Regions from separate parts of the Janthinobacterium glycogeni genome, predicted to be linked through region 4. Evidence: predicted binding sites of a transcription regulator. Region 4 holds the regulator's gene; each other region holds the start of a gene.
What was found. Region 4 encodes LexA, which represses DNA repair genes until DNA is damaged. Its sites were predicted from a motif close to ACTGTATNNNNATACAGT; they were not measured.

Region 1 (4,467 bases), 140 kb from region 4:
ACCAGCGCTATTGCGTGCTGTATGACGGTGCGCGGGAAGCGGTGGCGGGCGGCATCCGCGGCATGCGCTTGTTGGACGATATCATTACCGGCATGCACATCCCCCTGAACGACGAGGAGCGGCGCGCGTATGCGCGCTGCGTCGCCAGGCTGGACGAGATCGGCTGGCAGCTCGACGATCCATTGCGCCTGCCCGACATCGTCGACGTGTTCGACATCGAGGAAGTGCCGCGCATGGCGTATGCGGCCCAGCTGCGTGCGGACATCGAGCATTTTCACTATTACTCGGTGCTGTCGGACGATCCGCAGCTGGACCGCGTGAATGCCGTCTTTTGCCGCTACCTGCTGGCCCACCGTTCGCAGCATATTGCCGCCGGCAATTTCTGGCGCCCCACAGTGGGCCGTCACGGCAGCCGCATGCCGGCCGCCAGCGATGCCGCCCCGCCCGGTGACGAGACGCAGGCGGGCTTGCTGTCGCATGCGCCGCTCAAGCTGGTGGCGGGCGAACTGCTGGGCGAAGAGACGAAGAACCGCATGGCCAAATTGTTGTTTGCCACCAGCTACCTCGAATACTGCTCGTTCGGCAATAAACTCAATCTGCAGTTCGTCGAATTGCAGCGGCGGCAAAACATCGACCCGTATCTGGCGCACATCCACGGCCTGCATGACGAGGACGGGCGCTTCATCGGCTTTTTCACGGCCGCGACGATGGACGAGTTCCAGGCCTGCGCCGCCGTGTCCTATTACCGCGACGACATGAAGGCGCTCGACGACGCATATGACGCTTTCGTGCTCGCGCATGCGCGCGCCGACGACTGTTTCGTCAGCAGCCTGGCCATCGACGAGAAATACCGGGGCCAGGGTTTATTCAGGCAGATGTTCCATGAAATCCGCGACCTGGCCGGCCGCAAGGGCTGTGCGCGCATCACCCTGACGGTGTGGGAAAAGAGCGAAGCGCTGCAAGTGTATCTGCACAAGGGTTTTCGCAGCGTGGGCACGTTCGACTATGCCTACAGCCTGTTCTATGACCGGCTGCATTTCCTCGTCTACGAAGGCAATTAAAGCGGCGGCCAGGGTGGCCGCCGCACTGTGGTGATTACAAGGCCAGGAAGGCCAGGCCCGCCACGGCCGTCGGCAGCAGGGCGCCGGCCAGCAGGCCGACGGCGCCGATCGATTCATCCTTGAAGCCGCGGCGCAGCAGGGCCACGCCGGCCGGGTTCGGCGCATTGGCGATGACGGTCAGGCCGCCGCCGGCCACGGCGCCCGCCATCAGCATGTATTTCGCTTCGTCCGTCATGCCGACGATCAGCGAACCGAGGTAAGTGAGGGCCGCATTGTCGGTAATCGCCGTCAAGCCCAGGGCGCCGAAGAACAGGGCCAGCGGCTTCAGGCTCGAGACGATGGGCTGCAGCCACCATTGCTGCATGCCGCCCAATACCACCAGGCCGCCGAGGAAGAAGCCGACCAACAAGCCTTCCTTCAGGATCAGCGGGCTTTGATAGCGTTCATAGGCCTGCACGAAGCCGAGGAAGAACAGGAACAGGCCGATGAACAGCACGGGGTGGTGTGCCAGGGTGACCACGCCCGCCAGCACGATCATGTGCACGAGGCTGACGGCCAGCGGCACCTTCGGCGCTTCGACGTCGCCGGCTTTCGGCTTGATGTCGGAGGTGTTGCTGTGCAGATATTTGCGCAGCAAGATGCTCACGCCCGTGGCATTGACCAGCACGGCGATGGCGGCTTTCCAGCCGAAATGGGTGGCCATGTAGGCGCTGTCCCAGTTCCACGTGGTGGCCACCATCAGCACGGGCGGCGCCGCATACGACGTGAGCGTGCCGCCGATGGACACATTGACGAACAGCACGCCCAGCGCGCCGTATTTCAGCCATTCGGGAATGCCCGGACGGAAGATTTGCGGCGCCAGCATCAGCGCGGCCAGGGTCATGGCGGCCGGTTCCGTGATCAGGGAGCCCGTCAGGGGCACGAGCGCCAGGCCCAGCCAGACGAGGGCCAGTTCCGTGCGCAGCGGCATCACGCGCGCCACGCTTTTCAACAGGCGCTGCACGGCGTCGAGCACGGGGCGCGAGGCGGCCACGACCATGACGACAAAGACGAACAGCGGTTCCGTGTAATGGCGCGACTCGGCATACTCGATGGCCGCATCGCCGCCCGAGACAAAGGCCATGATGATGATCAGGATGAAGGCCCAGAAGCCGAACACGACTTCCACTTCGCCCAGCAAGTGCAGCAGGCCCGCATGGCGGGGGTGGCGTCGCGATAATGTTTCAAACGACTTGGCGGCGAAGGTGTGGATGAGCGCAAGGCCGAAGACGATGGCGCTGATGATTTGGATGGTGGTCAAATGCGTTTCCTTATGGACGGAGGAAGCCGCCCGGTGCATTGCCGAGCGGTAAGGAGAGTGCTTATGGTACAGCAATCGATGCGGGAAACGGGGTTTTTCGGACATGGCGGGACGGCCTCCGGGCAGGCGCTGCGCAGATAAGCCTTGCCAAAAGCGGGGCCGGATAGTACTGTATATACATACAGTATTTATCTCTATATTTAATTATGCAACATTCCGAATTGATGGCCGCGCCGGAAGCCTTGCATCCGTCCTTGTGGCGCGCATCGCAGCTGGGCCAGGGCGCCACGCGCTGCCTGGATACGGGCTTTGCCGCCCTGTCCGCGCAGCTGCCCGGCGGCGGCTGGCCCAGCGGCAGCCTTATCGATCTGCTGGTGCAGCAGCCGGGCAGCGGCGAATTGCGGCTGCTGGCGCCCGCGCTGGCGCAGCTGCCGGGCTTGCCCATCGTGCTGCTGCAGCCGCCCCATCCGCCGCAGGCGCTGGCCCTGGCCGCACAGGGGGTGGCGCCGTCGCAGCTGCTGTGGCTCAAAAGCGCCGGCAGCAAGGATGCCTTGTGGGCGGCCGAGAACATCTTGCGCAGCGGCACGTGCGGCGCCCTGCTGTTCTGGCAATCGCACGTGCGCGCCGACAGCCTGCGCCGGCTGCATCTGGCCGCGCAGTCGGGCAATACCCTGTTCTGCATGCTGCGCCCCTTGCACGGCGCGCAGGATGCGTCGCCCGCGCCGCTGCGCCTGTCCGTGCGTCCGGCCGCCGGCGGCATCGAGATCGGCTTCATCAAGCGCCGGGGACCGCAGCGCGACGCGCCCCTGTTCCTGCCCCTGCAACCTCCTTCATTATTGCTACGCCATGCGACTCTGGATCGGCCTGTGCCTGCCCCGGCTTCCGCTCGAAGTGTTTTGCCCGCGCTGGTCGGCTGACAGCCTCGGCGTGGTGCTGGAGCAGGAGCAAGTGATGGCCCTGTCGCCGCTGGCGTTGGCCGCCGGCGTCAAGCCGGGCATGCGCCGCGCGGGCGCCCTGATGCTGGCGCCGCAGGCGCGCCTGCACGAACGTTCGCCCGAGCTGGAAGCGCAGGCCCTGCAGGCGGTGGCGCTGGCGCTGCTGCAATATTCGCCGCTGGTGGCGCAGGGCGAGGAAGCGACCCTGCTCGTCGATGCGGGCGCCAGCCTGCGCCTGTTCGGCGGCGTGCGCGCCCTGTGCCGGCGCATCGCGGCCAGCTTGCGCGCGCTCGGCTACACGGCCCAGCTGTCGTGCGCCCCCACGGCGCGCGGCGCCTGGCTGCTGGCGCGCGCCGGCACGCGCCGGGGCCGCGTGCTGGGCATGGAGAGTCTCGTGCGCCGTCTCGACGGCCTGCCGTGCGCCTTGCTGCCGCCCGCGCGTCCCTGGCTCGACTGGTTCGAGGGCATCGGCTGCCGCACCCTGGGGCAGCTGCGCCACTTGCCCCGGCCCGGCTTGCAGCGCCGTTGCGGCGGGGCCTTGCTGGACATGCTCGACGACGCGCATGGCCACAGCACGGAATTGTTCGTATGGATTGAGGCGCCGCCCACGTTCCGCGCCAGCCTGGAACTGTTCGACCGCGTGGAGCACGCCGACGCGCTGCTGTTCGGCGCGCGCCGCCTGCTGCAGCAAATGACGGGCTGGCTGTGCGCGCGGCAATTCGCCGTCGAGCGCATTCAATTGCTGCTGGCGCACGAACGGGGCAGGGTGGCGCGCGCTCCCACCGTCATCGACCTGGCCTTGGGCGAGGCCGTCTGGCGCGACGAGCATCTGGTGCGCCTGCTGAAGGAGCGCCTGGCGCAGCTGGCGCTGGACGCGCCCGTGATTGGCCTGACCCTGGAAGCGCTGCAGGTGCAGCCGATGGCGCCGCCCAGCGAGAGCCTGTTTCCCGAGCCGGGCGGTACGCCGCAGGAGCGCCAGCGCCTGCTCGAATTGCTGGTGGCGCGCCTGGGCATGGAAAATGTCTTGCAGGCCGCGCCGCGCGCCGATTACCGCCCCGAGGCGGCCAACCGGTGGCTGCCGCTGCCGGCTAAGCCAGGCGCAAAAAACGCGCCGTCCGACTTGCCGCCCGGCTTGCCTGGCATGCCCCGTCCCGGCTGGCTGCTGGCCCAG
Region 2 (4,467 bases), on a different contig from region 4:
GTCCAGCGGCTTGACGCTCTTGATGGCCAAGGACTCCGTCAACACGAACGAGATCTTGTCGTTCCAGGTCATGGCCAGGCGCGTGCACTGCTTGCCGGCGGCGATGTGGCGGCGCACGTCGTCCGCTTCCAGCGTATGGCGCACATAGCGCACGGTGGCCTTGCTTTCGCCTGTGGCGCGCAATTCCGTGTCCATGTCGACCGTGAAGCCGGCAGGCGCGTCATCCGCCTGCAGCCACTCCGTCATCACCGCCACGGGCGAGCGCTGCACGCGCAGGCTTTCCAGCGGCAATTTATCCACGGCTTTCAACAGCAGCTTGATGACTTCATCGGCTTTCGCCGGGCTGGCGGCATCGACCACCAGCCAGCCATTGACGGGGTCGATCCACGTCCAGACGTTGCTGCGGATGCTGAAGGCGCGCGGCAACAGTTCGTCGGCCACGCGTTCCTTCAATTCTTTCATGGCTTTCTTGCCAGGCGCAAAGCCTTGTGCTTCTTCCATCTCGGCGGCGCGGGCCTTGGCCACCTGGTTGATGACGGTCGCCGGCAACAGTTTCTTTTCCGTGCCCAGCAAGATCAACATCTGTTTGTTGACCACGTGGACCAGGCCGCCGTTCGGGCGCGGCGTATCCCAGCCCTGGCGCATCAGATCCATGCTGGTCGCCGGCGTAAATTTGTTCGAGGACAAGGCCTCTTCCAGTTGTTCTGGCGTATAAGCCCACGGTGCGGGCAGGCGGTAAATCTGAAGATTCTTGAACCACATAGTTTTTGTCTTCCGTTTGTTTCAGTAGTGCCAGGGGAACGCCATTCTACACTTTCGACACGGGAATGCCGTCAAAAGCGCGGACTGGCGCGGTGTTGTTGATACATGGGGAACGCCGCTACAGGGCGGGAAACAGCTCCGCCTGGGCTGGCGCCTGGCGCGTCACGACGGCCGGATCGGACAAGGTCGAGATGCGCACGCCCAGCAGGCGAATTTTCTTGTCAAATGGCACGCGCCGCAAGCAATCGCGGCTGGCGCGCAGGATGGCGGCGGCATCCGCCGTGGCGCTGGGCAGGGTGATGTCGCGCGTAACGGTGCTGAAATCCTCGAAGCGCAGCTTGATGCCCACCGTGCGCCCCGCCAGCGACTGTTTATCCAGGTCGCCCGCCACGCGCGTGCACAGGCTTTCCAGCTTTTCCGACAGGGTGGCGCGGTCGCGCACCACCTGCAAGTCGCGCTCGAACGTCGTTTCGCGGCTGACGGACTTGGTTTCCCGGCTCGTCTGCACGGGCCGTTCATCGATGCCCAGCGCCGCCTGGCGCAGCCAGCCCGTGTACAGGTCGCCGAACTGCGTGCGCAGCATGGCCAGATCGGCCCGGGCCAGCTCGCCGATGGTATGGACGCCCAGCGCTTCCAGCTTGGCCGTCGCCTTCGGGCCGATGCCGTTGATCTTTTTCGCCGGCAAGGGCCACACGCGCGTTTCGATATCCTCGGGCGACAAGATGGTCAGGCCGTCGGGCTTTTCCAGGTCGGAACAGATTTTTGCCAGCAATTTGTTGGGCGCCAGGCCGATCGAGCACGACAGCCCGGTCGCCTCGAACACGGCCGCCTTCAGGCGCGCCGCCATGGCCGGCGCCCGCTCGCCGTACTCGGTGAGGTCGACATAGATTTCATCGATGCCCACGTTCTGGATGATGGGGCACAGCTGGGCCACGGCCTGCTTGAAGCGGGCCGAATATTCGCGGTAAGCCTCGAAGTCGGCCGGCAGCAGGATGCTGTCGGGCGCCAGCTTGGCCGCCTTCATGATGCCCATGGCGGAAAACACGCCGAAGGCGCGCGCCGCATAGGTCGACGTGGTGACGACGCCGCGCCCCACATAGTCGCGCATGCGCGCAAACTGCCGCGTGCCATCTTCCTGCAGCACGGGCTGCTGCAGGCGCCCGCCGCCGATGACGACGGCTTCGCCGCGCAATTCCGGATATTTCAACAGTTCCACGGAGGCGAAAAAGGCATCCATGTCCAGATGGGCTATCCAGCGGCGCGGTTCAGGCAATGTAGGGGCAGATGTAGTCAAGGACACCTCGCGGCGGGGCACTGTAATTATATACAGTATCGCTGGAAATGCCCGTGGATGCAAGTTGAAACGCACGAGCACGGCGGTTGCTTTTCTCAATAGCAAGATTACAATCCTGACATAACTATTCAAAGGAGTCACCTTGTCTATCGCCCATCACGCTGCGCGCCGCCGGTCCGTCTGGTCATCCCTCTTGCCGGCCCTGCTGCTGTCCACCTTGGCGCCATGCGCGCTGGCCGCCGATGCCGCCCCCGTGGCCGCCAAGACGGCCTGGCAGGAAACGCGCCACGGCACCGTCGTCACGGACGACTACCGCTGGCTGCAAAAGAAATCCGATCCTGCCGTGATCGATTACCTGAATGCGGAAAACGCCTACACGGCCGCCGTCACGGCCCCGATCCAGCCGCTGGCCGACAAGCTGACTGCGGAAATCAAGGGCCGCATGCAGGAAGTGGACCTGTCCGTGCCTGCGCGCCAGGGCAATTTCTACTATTACACGCGCATGGAGGCGGGCAAGCAATACCCGCTTCATTGCCGCCGCCCTGTCGGCGCGAACGGCGTCTACGATGCGCAAGCGGTCGAAGAAATCCTGCTGGACCAGAATCAATTGGCCGAAGGCCACAAATTCTTTGCCGTGCGCGCCTTTGCCGTCAGCCCGAACGAACAATTGCTGGCCTACACCACGGACACGACGGGTTTCCGCCAGTACGAATTGCATGTGAAGGATTTGAAAACGGGCAAGTTGCTCACCGACAGCATGCCTAGAGTCACATCCCTGGCCTGGGCGGCGGACAACGCCACCCTGATGCTGACCCAGGAAGACGCCACCACCAAGCGCGCGGACCGCTTGTTCCGCCTGGCCCTGGGCGGCACGCCGCAGCAGGTCTACCACGAACCGGTGGAGCAGTTCGCCCTCAACCTGGGCCGCACGCAGGACAAGCGCTACTTCGTGCTGACCTCGGGCAGCACGGACACCAGCGAAGTGCTGTTGTTGCCAACGAACAAGCCTGAAGGCAGCTTCCAGAGCGTGCTAAAACGCGAAAAAGGCCACCGCTACGGCATCGAGCACCGCGACGGCCAGCTGTATATCCTGACCAACAAGGACGCGAAGAATTTCCGCGTCGTCAGCGCGCCGCTGGCGGCCCCGCAGCCGAAGAACTGGAAGACCGTCGTGCCGCACAACAAGGACGCCGTGATCCAGTCCCTCGACGTCTTCCAGGGCTACCTGGTAGTGATGGAAAAGGCCAGCGCCCTGAACCGCGCGCGCATCTACGATTTCGCGCACAAGAACTGGAAAACGGTGCAGTTCGACGACCCCGTCTACCTGGCCACGGCGGCCGGCACGCCTGAGTTTTCCGCCACGCAATTTCGCATGTCCTACCAGTCGCCCGTCACGCCACCCACCGTCATCGACGTCAATATGCAAAATGGCAAGCGCACGGTGCTGAAGCAGCAGGAAATCGTCGGCGGCTTTGACGGCAGCCGCTACACGACGCAGCGCCTGTGGGCGAAGGCGCGCGATGGCGTGCAAGTGCCTTTGTGGGTCGTCTACAAGAAAGGCGTCAAGCTCGACGGTTCCGCGCCGCTGCTGCTGTACTCGTACGGTTCGTATGGCATCTCGACGGAAGCCACTTTTTCCATCAGCCGCATCAGCCTGCTGGAGCGCGGCGTCATCTATGTGCAAGCGCATATCCGCGGCGGCACCGACATGGGCGAAGCGTGGCATGAAGACGGCATGCTGATGAAGAAGAAAAACACCTTCCATGACTTCATCGACAGCGCCGACTACCTGGTGCGCGAAAAATGGACGAGCCCGAACCGCCTGATCATCCAGGGCGGCAGCGCCGGCGGCTTGCTGATGGGCGCCGTCGTCAACATGCGCCCCGAGCTGTTCCACGCCGTGCACGCGGCCGTCCCGTTTGTCGACGTGATGAACACCATGATGGATGCCAGCCTGCCCCTGACGACGGGCGAGTACCTGGAATGGGGCGACCCGAACCAGAAGGCTGCCTACGACTACATGCTCAGCTACTCGCCTTACGACAACATTGCACGCAAGAATTATCCCGCCATGCTGGTGACGACGGGCCTGAACGACAGCCAGGTCATGTACTGGGAACCGGCCAAGTATGTGGCCAAGCTGCGCGCGTATAAAACGGACAGCAATCCATTGCTGCTGAAAACGAATATGGGCGCCGGCCACGGCGGCGCTTCGGGCCGCTACAACGCCATCCAGGAAAACGCTTTCAATATGGCGTGGATGCTGTCCCAGTGGGATATCACGGAATAATGTGAAAAAAGCGCTTGCAGAAGGATTTTAGCCATCCTATAATAGCGCCTCTTCCAGACGTGGTGACAAACGTCGGGATGGTTTTCTGAGACAAGCAACGGGTGCTTAGCTCAGTTGGTAG
Region 3 (4,467 bases), on a different contig from region 4:
GCCGCTGCCTTCCATGAAAGCGTCGACCAGCACGGTGACGAAGTCTTCGCCGCCCAGAAAATTGTCGCCGGCCGAGGCGCGCACTTCCATCACGCCTTCGAACAGTTCCAGGATCGACACGTCGAAGGTGCCGCCGCCCAGGTCGAAGACGAGGAATTTGCTTTCCTGTTCCTTGTCGCGGATGCCGTAGGCCAGCGCGGCGGCCGTCGGTTCGTTCAGCAGGCGCTCGACGCGCAAGCCCGCCAGCTGGCCGGCGATGCGCGTGGCCTTGCGTTGCGCATCGCTGAAATACGCGGGCACGGTGATGATGGCTTCCTCGACCTTGTGGCCCAAAAAGGCTTCGGCATCTTCCTTCAGCGCGCGCAGCACCATCGATGACAGTTCTTCCGGGCGGAACTGCTGCGTGCCGAGGGTGATCTTCTTTTCGCTGCCCATGTAGCGCTTGAAGATGGCCGCCGTCAGTTGCGGGTGCGTCTGCAGGCGTTCGCGCGCCGCGCGGCCCACCAGCACGGTGCCGTCGTCATCGATGCTCACGCACGACGGCGTCAGGTGTTCGCCGAGCGCATTCGGGATAATGGAAGCCTTGCCGTCGCGCCAGATGGCGACCAGGCTGTTGGTGGTGCCCAGGTCAATGCCGATGATCATCAGATATCCGCCTCCGCCTCATTGCCGTGTTCCTCGATCCAGGCGCGGCGTCCTGCCGCTTCGCCCTTGCCCATCAACATATTGAAGCGGGATGCCGAGGCCATGTGGTCGACTTCGCCCAGGGTCACGGGCAGCAGGCGGCGCGTGTCCGGGTTCATCGTCGTTTCCCACAGCTGCTCGGCATTCATCTCGCCCAGGCCCTTGAAGCGCGAAATCGACCAGGCGCCCTGTTTCACGCCTTCCTTGCGCAGCTTGTCCTCGATGGCCAGCAGTTCGCCGTCGTCAAGCGCATAGATTTTCTGCATCGGCTTCTTGCCGCGCGCCGGCGCGTCCACGCGGTACAAAGGCGGACGGGCGATGCAGATGTGGCCCTTGTTGATCAGCGCCGGGAAGTGCTTGAAGAACAGGGTCAGCAGCAGTACCTGGATGTGCGAGCCGTCTACGTCCGCATCCGACAGGATGCAGATCTTGCCGTAGCGCAGACCTGACAGGTCGGGCGAGTCGCCCACGCTGTGCGGATCGACGCCGATGGCCACGGCGATGTCGTGGATCTCGTTATTGGCGAACAGGCGGTCGCGGTCCGTTTCCCACGAGTTCAAGACCTTGCCGCGCAGGGGCAGAATCGCCTGGAATTCCTTGTCGCGGCCCATCTTGGCCGAACCGCCCGCCGAGTCGCCCTCGACGAGGAACAGTTCATTGCGCGCGATGTCCGACGATTCACAGTCGGTCAGCTTGCCGGGCAACACGGCCACGCCCGAGGATTTTTTCTTTTCCACTTTTTGCAGCGAACGCTGGCGCGACTGCGCCTGCTTGATCACGAGCTCGGCCAGCTTCTTGCCGTAATCGACGTGCTGGTTCAGCCACAGTTCCAGCGGCGGCTTGGTGAAGGTCGAGACGAGGCGCACGGCGTCGCGCGAGTTCAGGCGTTCCTTGATCTGGCCCTGGAATTGCGGGTCCAGCACCTTGGCCGACAGCACGAAGGAAGCGCGCGCGAACACGTCTTCCGGCAGCAATTTGACGCCTTTGGGCAGCAGCGAGTGCATTTCGACGAAATTTTTCACGGCGCCGAACAGGCCGTCGCGCAAGCCCGATTCGTGCGTGCCGCCATTCGAGGTGGGGATCAGGTTGACATACGATTCGCGCACGATGGCGCCTTCTTCCGTCCACGCCACGACCCAGGCCGCGCCTTCGCCTTCGGCAAAGCCTTCCGAGTCCGGACCAGCGTATTGCGCGCCTTCGAACAGGGGAATCAGGGTTTCGCCATTCGATACCTGCGCCAGCGTTTCGGTCAGGTAGCCGCGCAAGCCTTCGGCGTACTGCCAGGTCTGCGTATCGCCCGTCTTCGCGTTGGTCAGCGTGACGGTCACGCCCGGCAGCAGCACGGCTTTCGAGCGCAGCAGGCGTTGCAGTTCCGCCTGCGAGATGTTGGGCGAATCAAAGTATTTTGCATCGGGCCAGGCCGTGACGCGCGTGCCGGATTTTTTGCCGTCGCGCGGGGCGGGGCGGGAACTCAGGGGCTCGATCACGTCGCCGTTCGCAAACACCATGTGGTGCAAGCCGTTGCCGTCGCTTTCCTTGCGCCAGACGGTGATTTCCAGGCGCGTCGACAGCGCATTGGTGACGGACACGCCGACGCCGTGCAAGCCGCCCGAGAACGCGTAGGCGCCGCCCGAACCCTTGTCGAACTTGCCGCCCGCGTGCAGCCGCGTAAACACGATTTCCACCGTCGGCACGCCTTCTTCCGGGTGCAGGCCGACGGGAATGCCGCGGCCATTGTCTTCGACGGTGATGCTGCCATCCGTGTTCTGCGTCACGGCGATATGCGTGCAATGACCGCCCAGCGCCTCGTCGGAGGCATTGTCGATCACTTCCTGAATGATGTGCAGCGGATTTTCAGTGCGGGTGTACATCCCCGGGCGCTGCTTGACGGGTTCCAGTCCTTTCAGGACACGGATGGATGATTCGCTGTAGTCGGATGCTGGTTTTTTAGTGGCCATACGTGTTCAAGCTAAGTAAAGACAGTGGTTGGAACGCCAGGCCAGGGCACTGCGGGCGCAATGACAGCGGCGGCGATAACTGTATGAATATACAGTATATCCCGTCCAGCGTCACTGGGGGAGGGCAGTGCGGCAGGCTTGGCGTCCTTGTGCGGACGCTCGCGCATTCTATCTTGTCCGGCGAGCAATAGCGCTACTCCAAGGCAACAACAGTGCGCCGCGCGCGTGGTTTTTCGCCAATTGTGATGGATTTTATGCGGTAAAGCCGCCTTTTTTACATCTTGTTTACAGCTGCCTTCCCAGTCTTTACGAATTTTTTAGACCCTTTTGGCTAATCTGCTCACTATCAAAACAAACCTGAATGAGGGTGGGAATGGATCTCGTGTATCTCGGCTTGATTGCCGTGTTTTTCGTCCTGGCGGCCGGCTTTGCCGTCGCCTGCGACAAATTAGGGAGCGTCAAATGAACGCGTTTTATGTGCTGGGCGCCGTCGTCTCGGCCGGCCTGCTCGTGTATTTGCTGGTGGCGCTGCTGAAGGCGGAGGAACTGTGATGACGACGCAATCGATACTGTTGTTGGTGGCCTTCCTGGCCGTCCTGCTGGCCGCCGGCTATCCGCTGGGCCTGTACATGGCCAGGGTGGCCGGCGATGGCCCCGTACGCGGCCTGGGCTGGCTGCAAAAGCTGGAAAACCTGCTGTACCGCTGGTCCGGCCTTCCCGCCGACAAGGCCATGGGGTGGAAAAGCTATGCCATCGCCCTGATCGTCTTCAATACCGTGGGCGCCGTCTTCGTCTACGGCCTGCAGCGCCTGCAGGGCTTTTTGCCACTCAATCCCCAGGGTCTGGGCGCCGTCAGCCCCGATTCCTCGTTCAATACCACCGTCAGCTTCGTCGCCAATACCAACTGGCAGGGCTACGGCGGCGAACAGACCATGAGTTATCTGACCCAGATGCTGGGCATGGCCTGCCAGAATTTCTTTTCGGCGGCCACCGGCATCGCCGTGATCTTCGCGCTGGTGCGCGGCTTCGCCTCGCGTTCGGGCAAATCGATCGGCAATTTCTGGGTCGACCTGGTGCGCTCGACCCTGTACATCCTGCTGCCGCTGTCGCTGGCCCTGTCCGTCGTCTTCATGGGCGAAGGCATGATCCAGAATTTTTCCGCCTACAAGGAAGTGACCCTGCTCGACCACGTGGCGTATGAAACGCCGAAAACGACGGCCGACGGCCAGCCAGTGCTGGACGCCGCCGGCAAACCCGTGATGGAAGCACAAATGGCGACGACGCAGACGATCGCCATGGGCCCCGTCGCGTCGCAGGAGTCGATCAAGCTGCTGGGCACGAATGGCGGCGGCTTCTTCAATGCCAATTCCTCGCACCCGTACGAAAACCCGACCGTGCTGTCGAACTTCCTGCAGATGCTGGCCATCTTCATCATTCCCGCCGGCCTGTGCTTCACCTTCGGCCGCATGGTGGGTGACCTGCGCCAGGGCTGGGCCGTGCTGGCCGCGATGACCCTGATCTTTGTCGTCATGACGGCCGGCGTGATGAGCGCCGAGCAGCAAGCCAGCCCCGCCTTGCAGGCACTGGGCGTGGACCAGCAGGCCAGCAGCCTGCAATCGGGCGGCAATATGGAAGGCAAGGAAACACGCTTCGGCATCAGCTCCTCGACCCTGTTCGCGGCGGTGACGACGGCCGCATCGTGCGGCGCCGTCAATTCCATGCACGACTCCTACATGCCCCTGGGCGGCATGGTGCCGCTGCTGCTGATGCAATTCGGCGAAGTGATCTTCGGCGGCGTGGGCACGGGCCTGTACGGCATGCTGAT
Region 4 (4,467 bases):
GCGAAATCACGGCCGACTACCTCGTGTACCAGGATATCGGCGCGCTGAAGCAGGCGATCGCCGACGTCAACCCGGCCCTGACCAACTTCGAGGCTTCGTGCTTCGACGGCGTCTACGTGACGGGCGACGTGTCGCAGGAATACCTGGACCGCCTGGAATATGCGCGCCACCATCCGAAGGCGGCAGCGCCGGAAGATACGCCCCGTTCCCAGCTGAACCTGAACCTGGCAACGACAGAAGCGTAATTATCTTGCCCGGCTAGCGCCGGGCTTTTTTTGCTCCGCGATCATGAACGATAAAAAAAACTACGGCTTTACCACCAACATCCTGCATAACGACCGCCGCAAGGGCATCGAGCACGGTTCCCTGCACAAGCCCGTGCATACTTCCGTTGCCTTCGGCTACGCCGATGCGCGCCAGCTCGCTTCCGTGTTCCAGGGCAAGGAGCCGGGCTTCCGCTACGGCCGCCAGGGCAATCCGACCGTGTCCGCGCTGGAAGACAAGGTCAACAAGATGGAAGACGGCGTCGCGACCCTGTGCTTCGCTACCGGCATGGGCGCCATCGGCGCCGTGGTGCAGGCGCTCTTGCGCGCGGGCGACCATGTCGTGTCGTCGGCCTTTTTGTTCGGTAATACCAACAGCCTGTGGCAAACGGTGACGGGGCAGGGCATCGGCGTGTCCTTCGTCGACGCCACCGAGGTGGCCAACGTGGCGGCCGCCATCACGCCGGCCACGCGCATCGTGTTCGTGGAAACCATCGCCAATCCGCGCACGCAGATCGCCGACCTGAAAAAGATCGGCGACTTGTGCCGCGAAAAGGGCATCCTGTACATCGTCGACAACACGATGACGACGCCGTATCTGTTCCGCCCGAAAGCCGTGGGCGCGGGCCTGGTGGTCAATGCCTTGACGAAATCCATCGGCGGCCACGGCAATGCGTTGGGCGGCAGCTTGACGGACACGGGCGTGTTCGACTGGACGCAGTATCCGAACATCTTCGATAACTACAAGAAGGCGGCGCCGGCCCAGTGGGGCATCGCGCAAATCCGCGCCAAGGCCTTGCGCGACTTCGGCGCCTCGCTGGGCCCGGAAGCGGCGCACCATATCGCCGTTGGCGCGGAAACCATGGCCTTGCGCATGGATCGCACCTGCTCGAACGCCCTGGCGCTGGCCACCATGCTGGCCGCCGACCCGCGCGTGGCCGCCGTGCACTACCCGGGCCTGGCGTCGCACCCGCAGCACGCGCTGGCGAGCGACCTGTTCCGCAGCTATGGTTCGCTGTTCAGCTTTGAATTGAAGGATGGCATCGACTGCTTCGATTTCCTCAATCGTTTGAATCTGGCCATTCCAGCGAGCAACCTCGGCGACACGCGCACCCTGGTCATTCCCGTCGCCCACACGATCTTCTATGAGATGGGCGCCGAACGGCGCGCCAGCATGGGTATCGCCGAATCGCTGATCCGCGTTTCCGTCGGCATCGAGGACGAGGTGGATCTGCTCGAGGATTTCCGCCAGGCACTCGATGTATAAGTCGCCGGACAAATGAAAAGGGCCGCAACAGTCATGCTGTTGCGGCCCTTTGTTTTTCGCCGTTCAATGGTAATGTCTTCGTGCCTTCAGAAACCGTAGCGAGCAAGCCCAATATCGGGTTGAGTAGCGGAGCTGTACATTGTACGGGGGCGCCCAGCTAGCGAGCAACGGATGCCCGAGAGTGGGCTGCGCAGTAGGTTTATGAGGGCGCGCTCAATCAATGCCAGCTGCGCATCAAGCCCACCGCCAAACCTTCCAGGGCGAATTCATCTTCCGGCGACACGGTAATGACCTTGAAATCGGGATTTTCCGGCAGCAGTTCGATGACGGAACCCGTCTTCTTGTAGCGCTTGACGGTGACTTCGTCGCCGATGCGGGCGACGACGATCTGGCCATTCTTGGCGCTGTCGACCTTCTTGACGGCCAGTAAATCGCCATCCATGATGCCGGCGTCGCGCATGGACCAGCCGCGCACCTTCAGCAGGAAGTCGGGCTTGGCCGAGAACAGGGCCGGGTCCACGTTGTAGCTCGCTTCCAGGTTTTCCTGGGCCAGGATGGGCGAACCGGCCGCCACCCTGCCGATCAGGGGCAGCGACATCAACAGGGCTGCCGGCACTTTCGATGGCGGCGCTTCGGCCGCCGCGCCGATCAGGCGGATGCCGCGCGAGGTGCCGGGTGAAATCTCGATCGCGCCCTTGCGCGCCAGGGCCTGCAAATGCTCTTCGGCCGCATTGGCCGATTTGAAACCCAGTTCATTGGCGATTTCGGCACGGGTGGGAGGAAAGCCCGTGTTTTCAATCGCGTCCTTGATCAGGTTCAGGATTTGTTCTTGTCGTGCTGTCAGCTTGATCATGAGCGGTGGGTGCATACTAAAATGCTGTCTATATGAACAGTCTGTATTTTTGTACAGTATCGCCCACTATGCAAGGGGATTTCCGTGTTTTCGGCGAATTTCGCAAGAAATACTTGTCCAGAGGCGGAAAGCGCGGCGGTGCGCGGGCTTTTCAGGCGCTGGTGGAAGGAATGATTGAAACGTTTGCAAAAGGCGGTTATAATCTTCGGCTGACCTTCCCACACCCGTCTTGACGCCGGGGTGGGCGATTATCAATCCGACCTGAAGGAGTTTGCATGCGTCATTATGAAATAGTCTTTATCGTCCATCCGGACCAAAGCGAGCAAGTGCCCGCGATGATCGAACGCTACAAAGCCAGCGTAACCACCCGCGGCGGTTCGGTTCACCGCGTGGAAGATTGGGGCCGCCGTCAAATGGCTTACTCGATCCAAAAGCTGCCTAAAGCACACTACATCTGCCTGAACATCGAATGCGACAACGAGACCCTGGTCGAGTTGGAAACAGCATTCAAATTCAATGATGCCGTGTTGCGTCACCTGACCGTTAAAATGAAGAAAGCTGAAACAGCTCCTTCGCCGATGATGAAATCGGTACAACGCGAAGACGCGGCCAAAAGCCACCGCACCGAAGCACCAGCAGCCGCTCCAGCCGCAGCAGCAGCTTAATTCTTGACCAGGATCGTGCGCTGAACCAGCTACAAGTTACCGCCATCATTGCCGAGCGCGAAATACTGCGCTATACCCCGGCAGGACTGCCGATTGTGAATGCAGTATTGCAACACAGTTCGCAGCAGATGGAAGCAGGGATTGCCCGTTTGACCGAGTTTGATGTCGCCGCGCTAGCCGCTGGCGAAATTTCAGGCCGGTTCAGTCAGGCAAGCTTGGGCGGGGTCTATCAGTTCACGGGTTTCCTGGCCAGGAAGAGCCGCAACAGCAAAAGTTTGGTGTTTCACATCATTGATTTTAGTGCAGTCAATTCTGACTAGCGCATTTTAGATACAGGAGCCTGACATGGCATTCGGTAAAAAGTTCGACAAAAATAAGCTCAAGCTTAAAGAAAAACGCAAACAGCAAAACCCATTGTTCAAACGTAAGAAGTTCTGCCGCTTCACCGCAGCGCACGTTGAACAAGTCGACTACAAAGACGTCGACACGCTGAAAGACTTCGTCCAGGAAAACGGCAAGATCATGCCAGCACGCCTGACCGGTACCAAAGCGCACTACCAGCGCCAAGTCGACACCGCAATCAAGCGCGCTCGCTTCCTCGCGCTGCTGCCATACACCGATCTGCACCACGCTTAATCGGTCAGATATTCCTGGAGAAGAACTATGCAAATCATTCTGTTAGAAAAAGTTGTAAACGTCGGTAACCTCGGCGAAGTCGTTAAAGTCAAAGACGGTTACGCACGTAACTTCCTGATCCCGCAACGCCTGGCACGTCGTGCCACGGCAACCGCTGTGGCTGAATTCGAAGTCAAGCGCGCCGAACTGGAAAAAGCTGCTGCCGCCAAACTGGCCGCATCGCAAGCCCAGGGCGAAAAACTGAGCGGTCTGACCGTTCAAGTTGCTCAAAAAGCTGGCGTCGATGGCCGTCTGTTCGGTTCCGTCACCAACTTCGACATCGCTGAAGCGCTGACCAAGCAAGGTTTTGCTGTTGAAAAAGCACAAATCCGCATGCCTACCGGCCCGCTGAAGATCGTTGGCGAGCACAACGTTTCGGTTGCTCTGCACACCGACGTGGTCGTGGAAGTTGTTATCGCTGTCGTTCCAGACGCGAACGCGTAATCGTCTGCGGGCCTGGCCCGCAAGCGCTGCCGCACTATGAAAAGCCGGGTTCGCCCGGCTTTTTTGTGGCCTTTTTTTCGCTCATTTTCAGCCCTTTATTTTTGCCAGCACGCCGAAGCGGGTATAATTCGCGCCATGAACGCCCCCTCTGATCCGCAACTGGATTCCCTCCGTATACCGCCGCATTCGATCGAAGCAGAACAATCCGTTATCGGTGGTCTGCTGCGCGACAATGCCGCGTATGACCGCATCGCCGACTTCATGCATGCGGAGGATTTCTATCGCTATGACCATCGCATC

Region 1: imuA (translesion DNA synthesis-associated protein ImuA) is a predicted target of LexA. The motif match lies at 2,530-2,547, and genes of this name have one in related genera.
Region 2: dinB (DNA polymerase IV) is a predicted target of LexA. The motif match lies at 2,076-2,093, and genes of this name have one in related genera.
Region 3: ACQ4W4_RS06325 (DNA topoisomerase IV subunit B) is a predicted target of LexA. The motif match lies at 2,721-2,738, and genes of this name have one in related genera.

The regions. Positions count from the first base shown of each region.
Region 1 is NZ_JBNYXP010000001.1:854,808-859,274, reverse strand. It holds gene ACQ4W4_RS03925 (GNAT family N-acetyltransferase) at 1-1,061, shown strand, start outside; gene ACQ4W4_RS03920 (putative Na+/H+ antiporter) at 1,096-2,361, opposite strand; gene imuA (translesion DNA synthesis-associated protein ImuA) at 2,568-3,278, shown strand; gene ACQ4W4_RS03910 (Y-family DNA polymerase) at 3,208-4,467, shown strand, end outside.
Region 2 is NZ_JBNYXP010000011.1:127,791-132,257, reverse strand. It holds gene ACQ4W4_RS22505 (recombination-associated protein RdgC) at 1-762, opposite strand, end outside; gene dinB (DNA polymerase IV) at 881-2,035, opposite strand; gene ACQ4W4_RS22495 (S9 family peptidase) at 2,199-4,346, shown strand; tRNA gene ACQ4W4_RS22490 (tRNA-Val) at 4,446-4,467, shown strand, end outside.
Region 3 is NZ_JBNYXP010000002.1:166,506-170,972, reverse strand. It holds gene ACQ4W4_RS06330 (molecular chaperone HscC) at 1-645, opposite strand, end outside; gene ACQ4W4_RS06325 (DNA topoisomerase IV subunit B) at 645-2,642, opposite strand; gene kdpF (K(+)-transporting ATPase subunit F) at 3,105-3,194, shown strand; gene kdpA (potassium-transporting ATPase subunit KdpA) at 3,194-4,467, shown strand, end outside.
Region 4 is NZ_JBNYXP010000001.1:716,504-720,970, reverse strand. It holds gene purF (amidophosphoribosyltransferase) at 1-245, shown strand, start outside; gene ACQ4W4_RS03335 (cystathionine gamma-synthase family protein) at 289-1,530, shown strand; gene lexA (transcriptional repressor LexA) at 1,748-2,383, opposite strand; gene ACQ4W4_RS03325 (hypothetical protein) at 2,416-2,616, shown strand; gene rpsF (30S ribosomal protein S6) at 2,659-3,048, shown strand; gene priB (primosomal replication protein N) at 3,069-3,368, shown strand; gene rpsR (30S ribosomal protein S18) at 3,394-3,684, shown strand; gene rplI (50S ribosomal protein L9) at 3,712-4,167, shown strand; gene ACQ4W4_RS03300 (replicative DNA helicase) at 4,303-4,467, shown strand, end outside.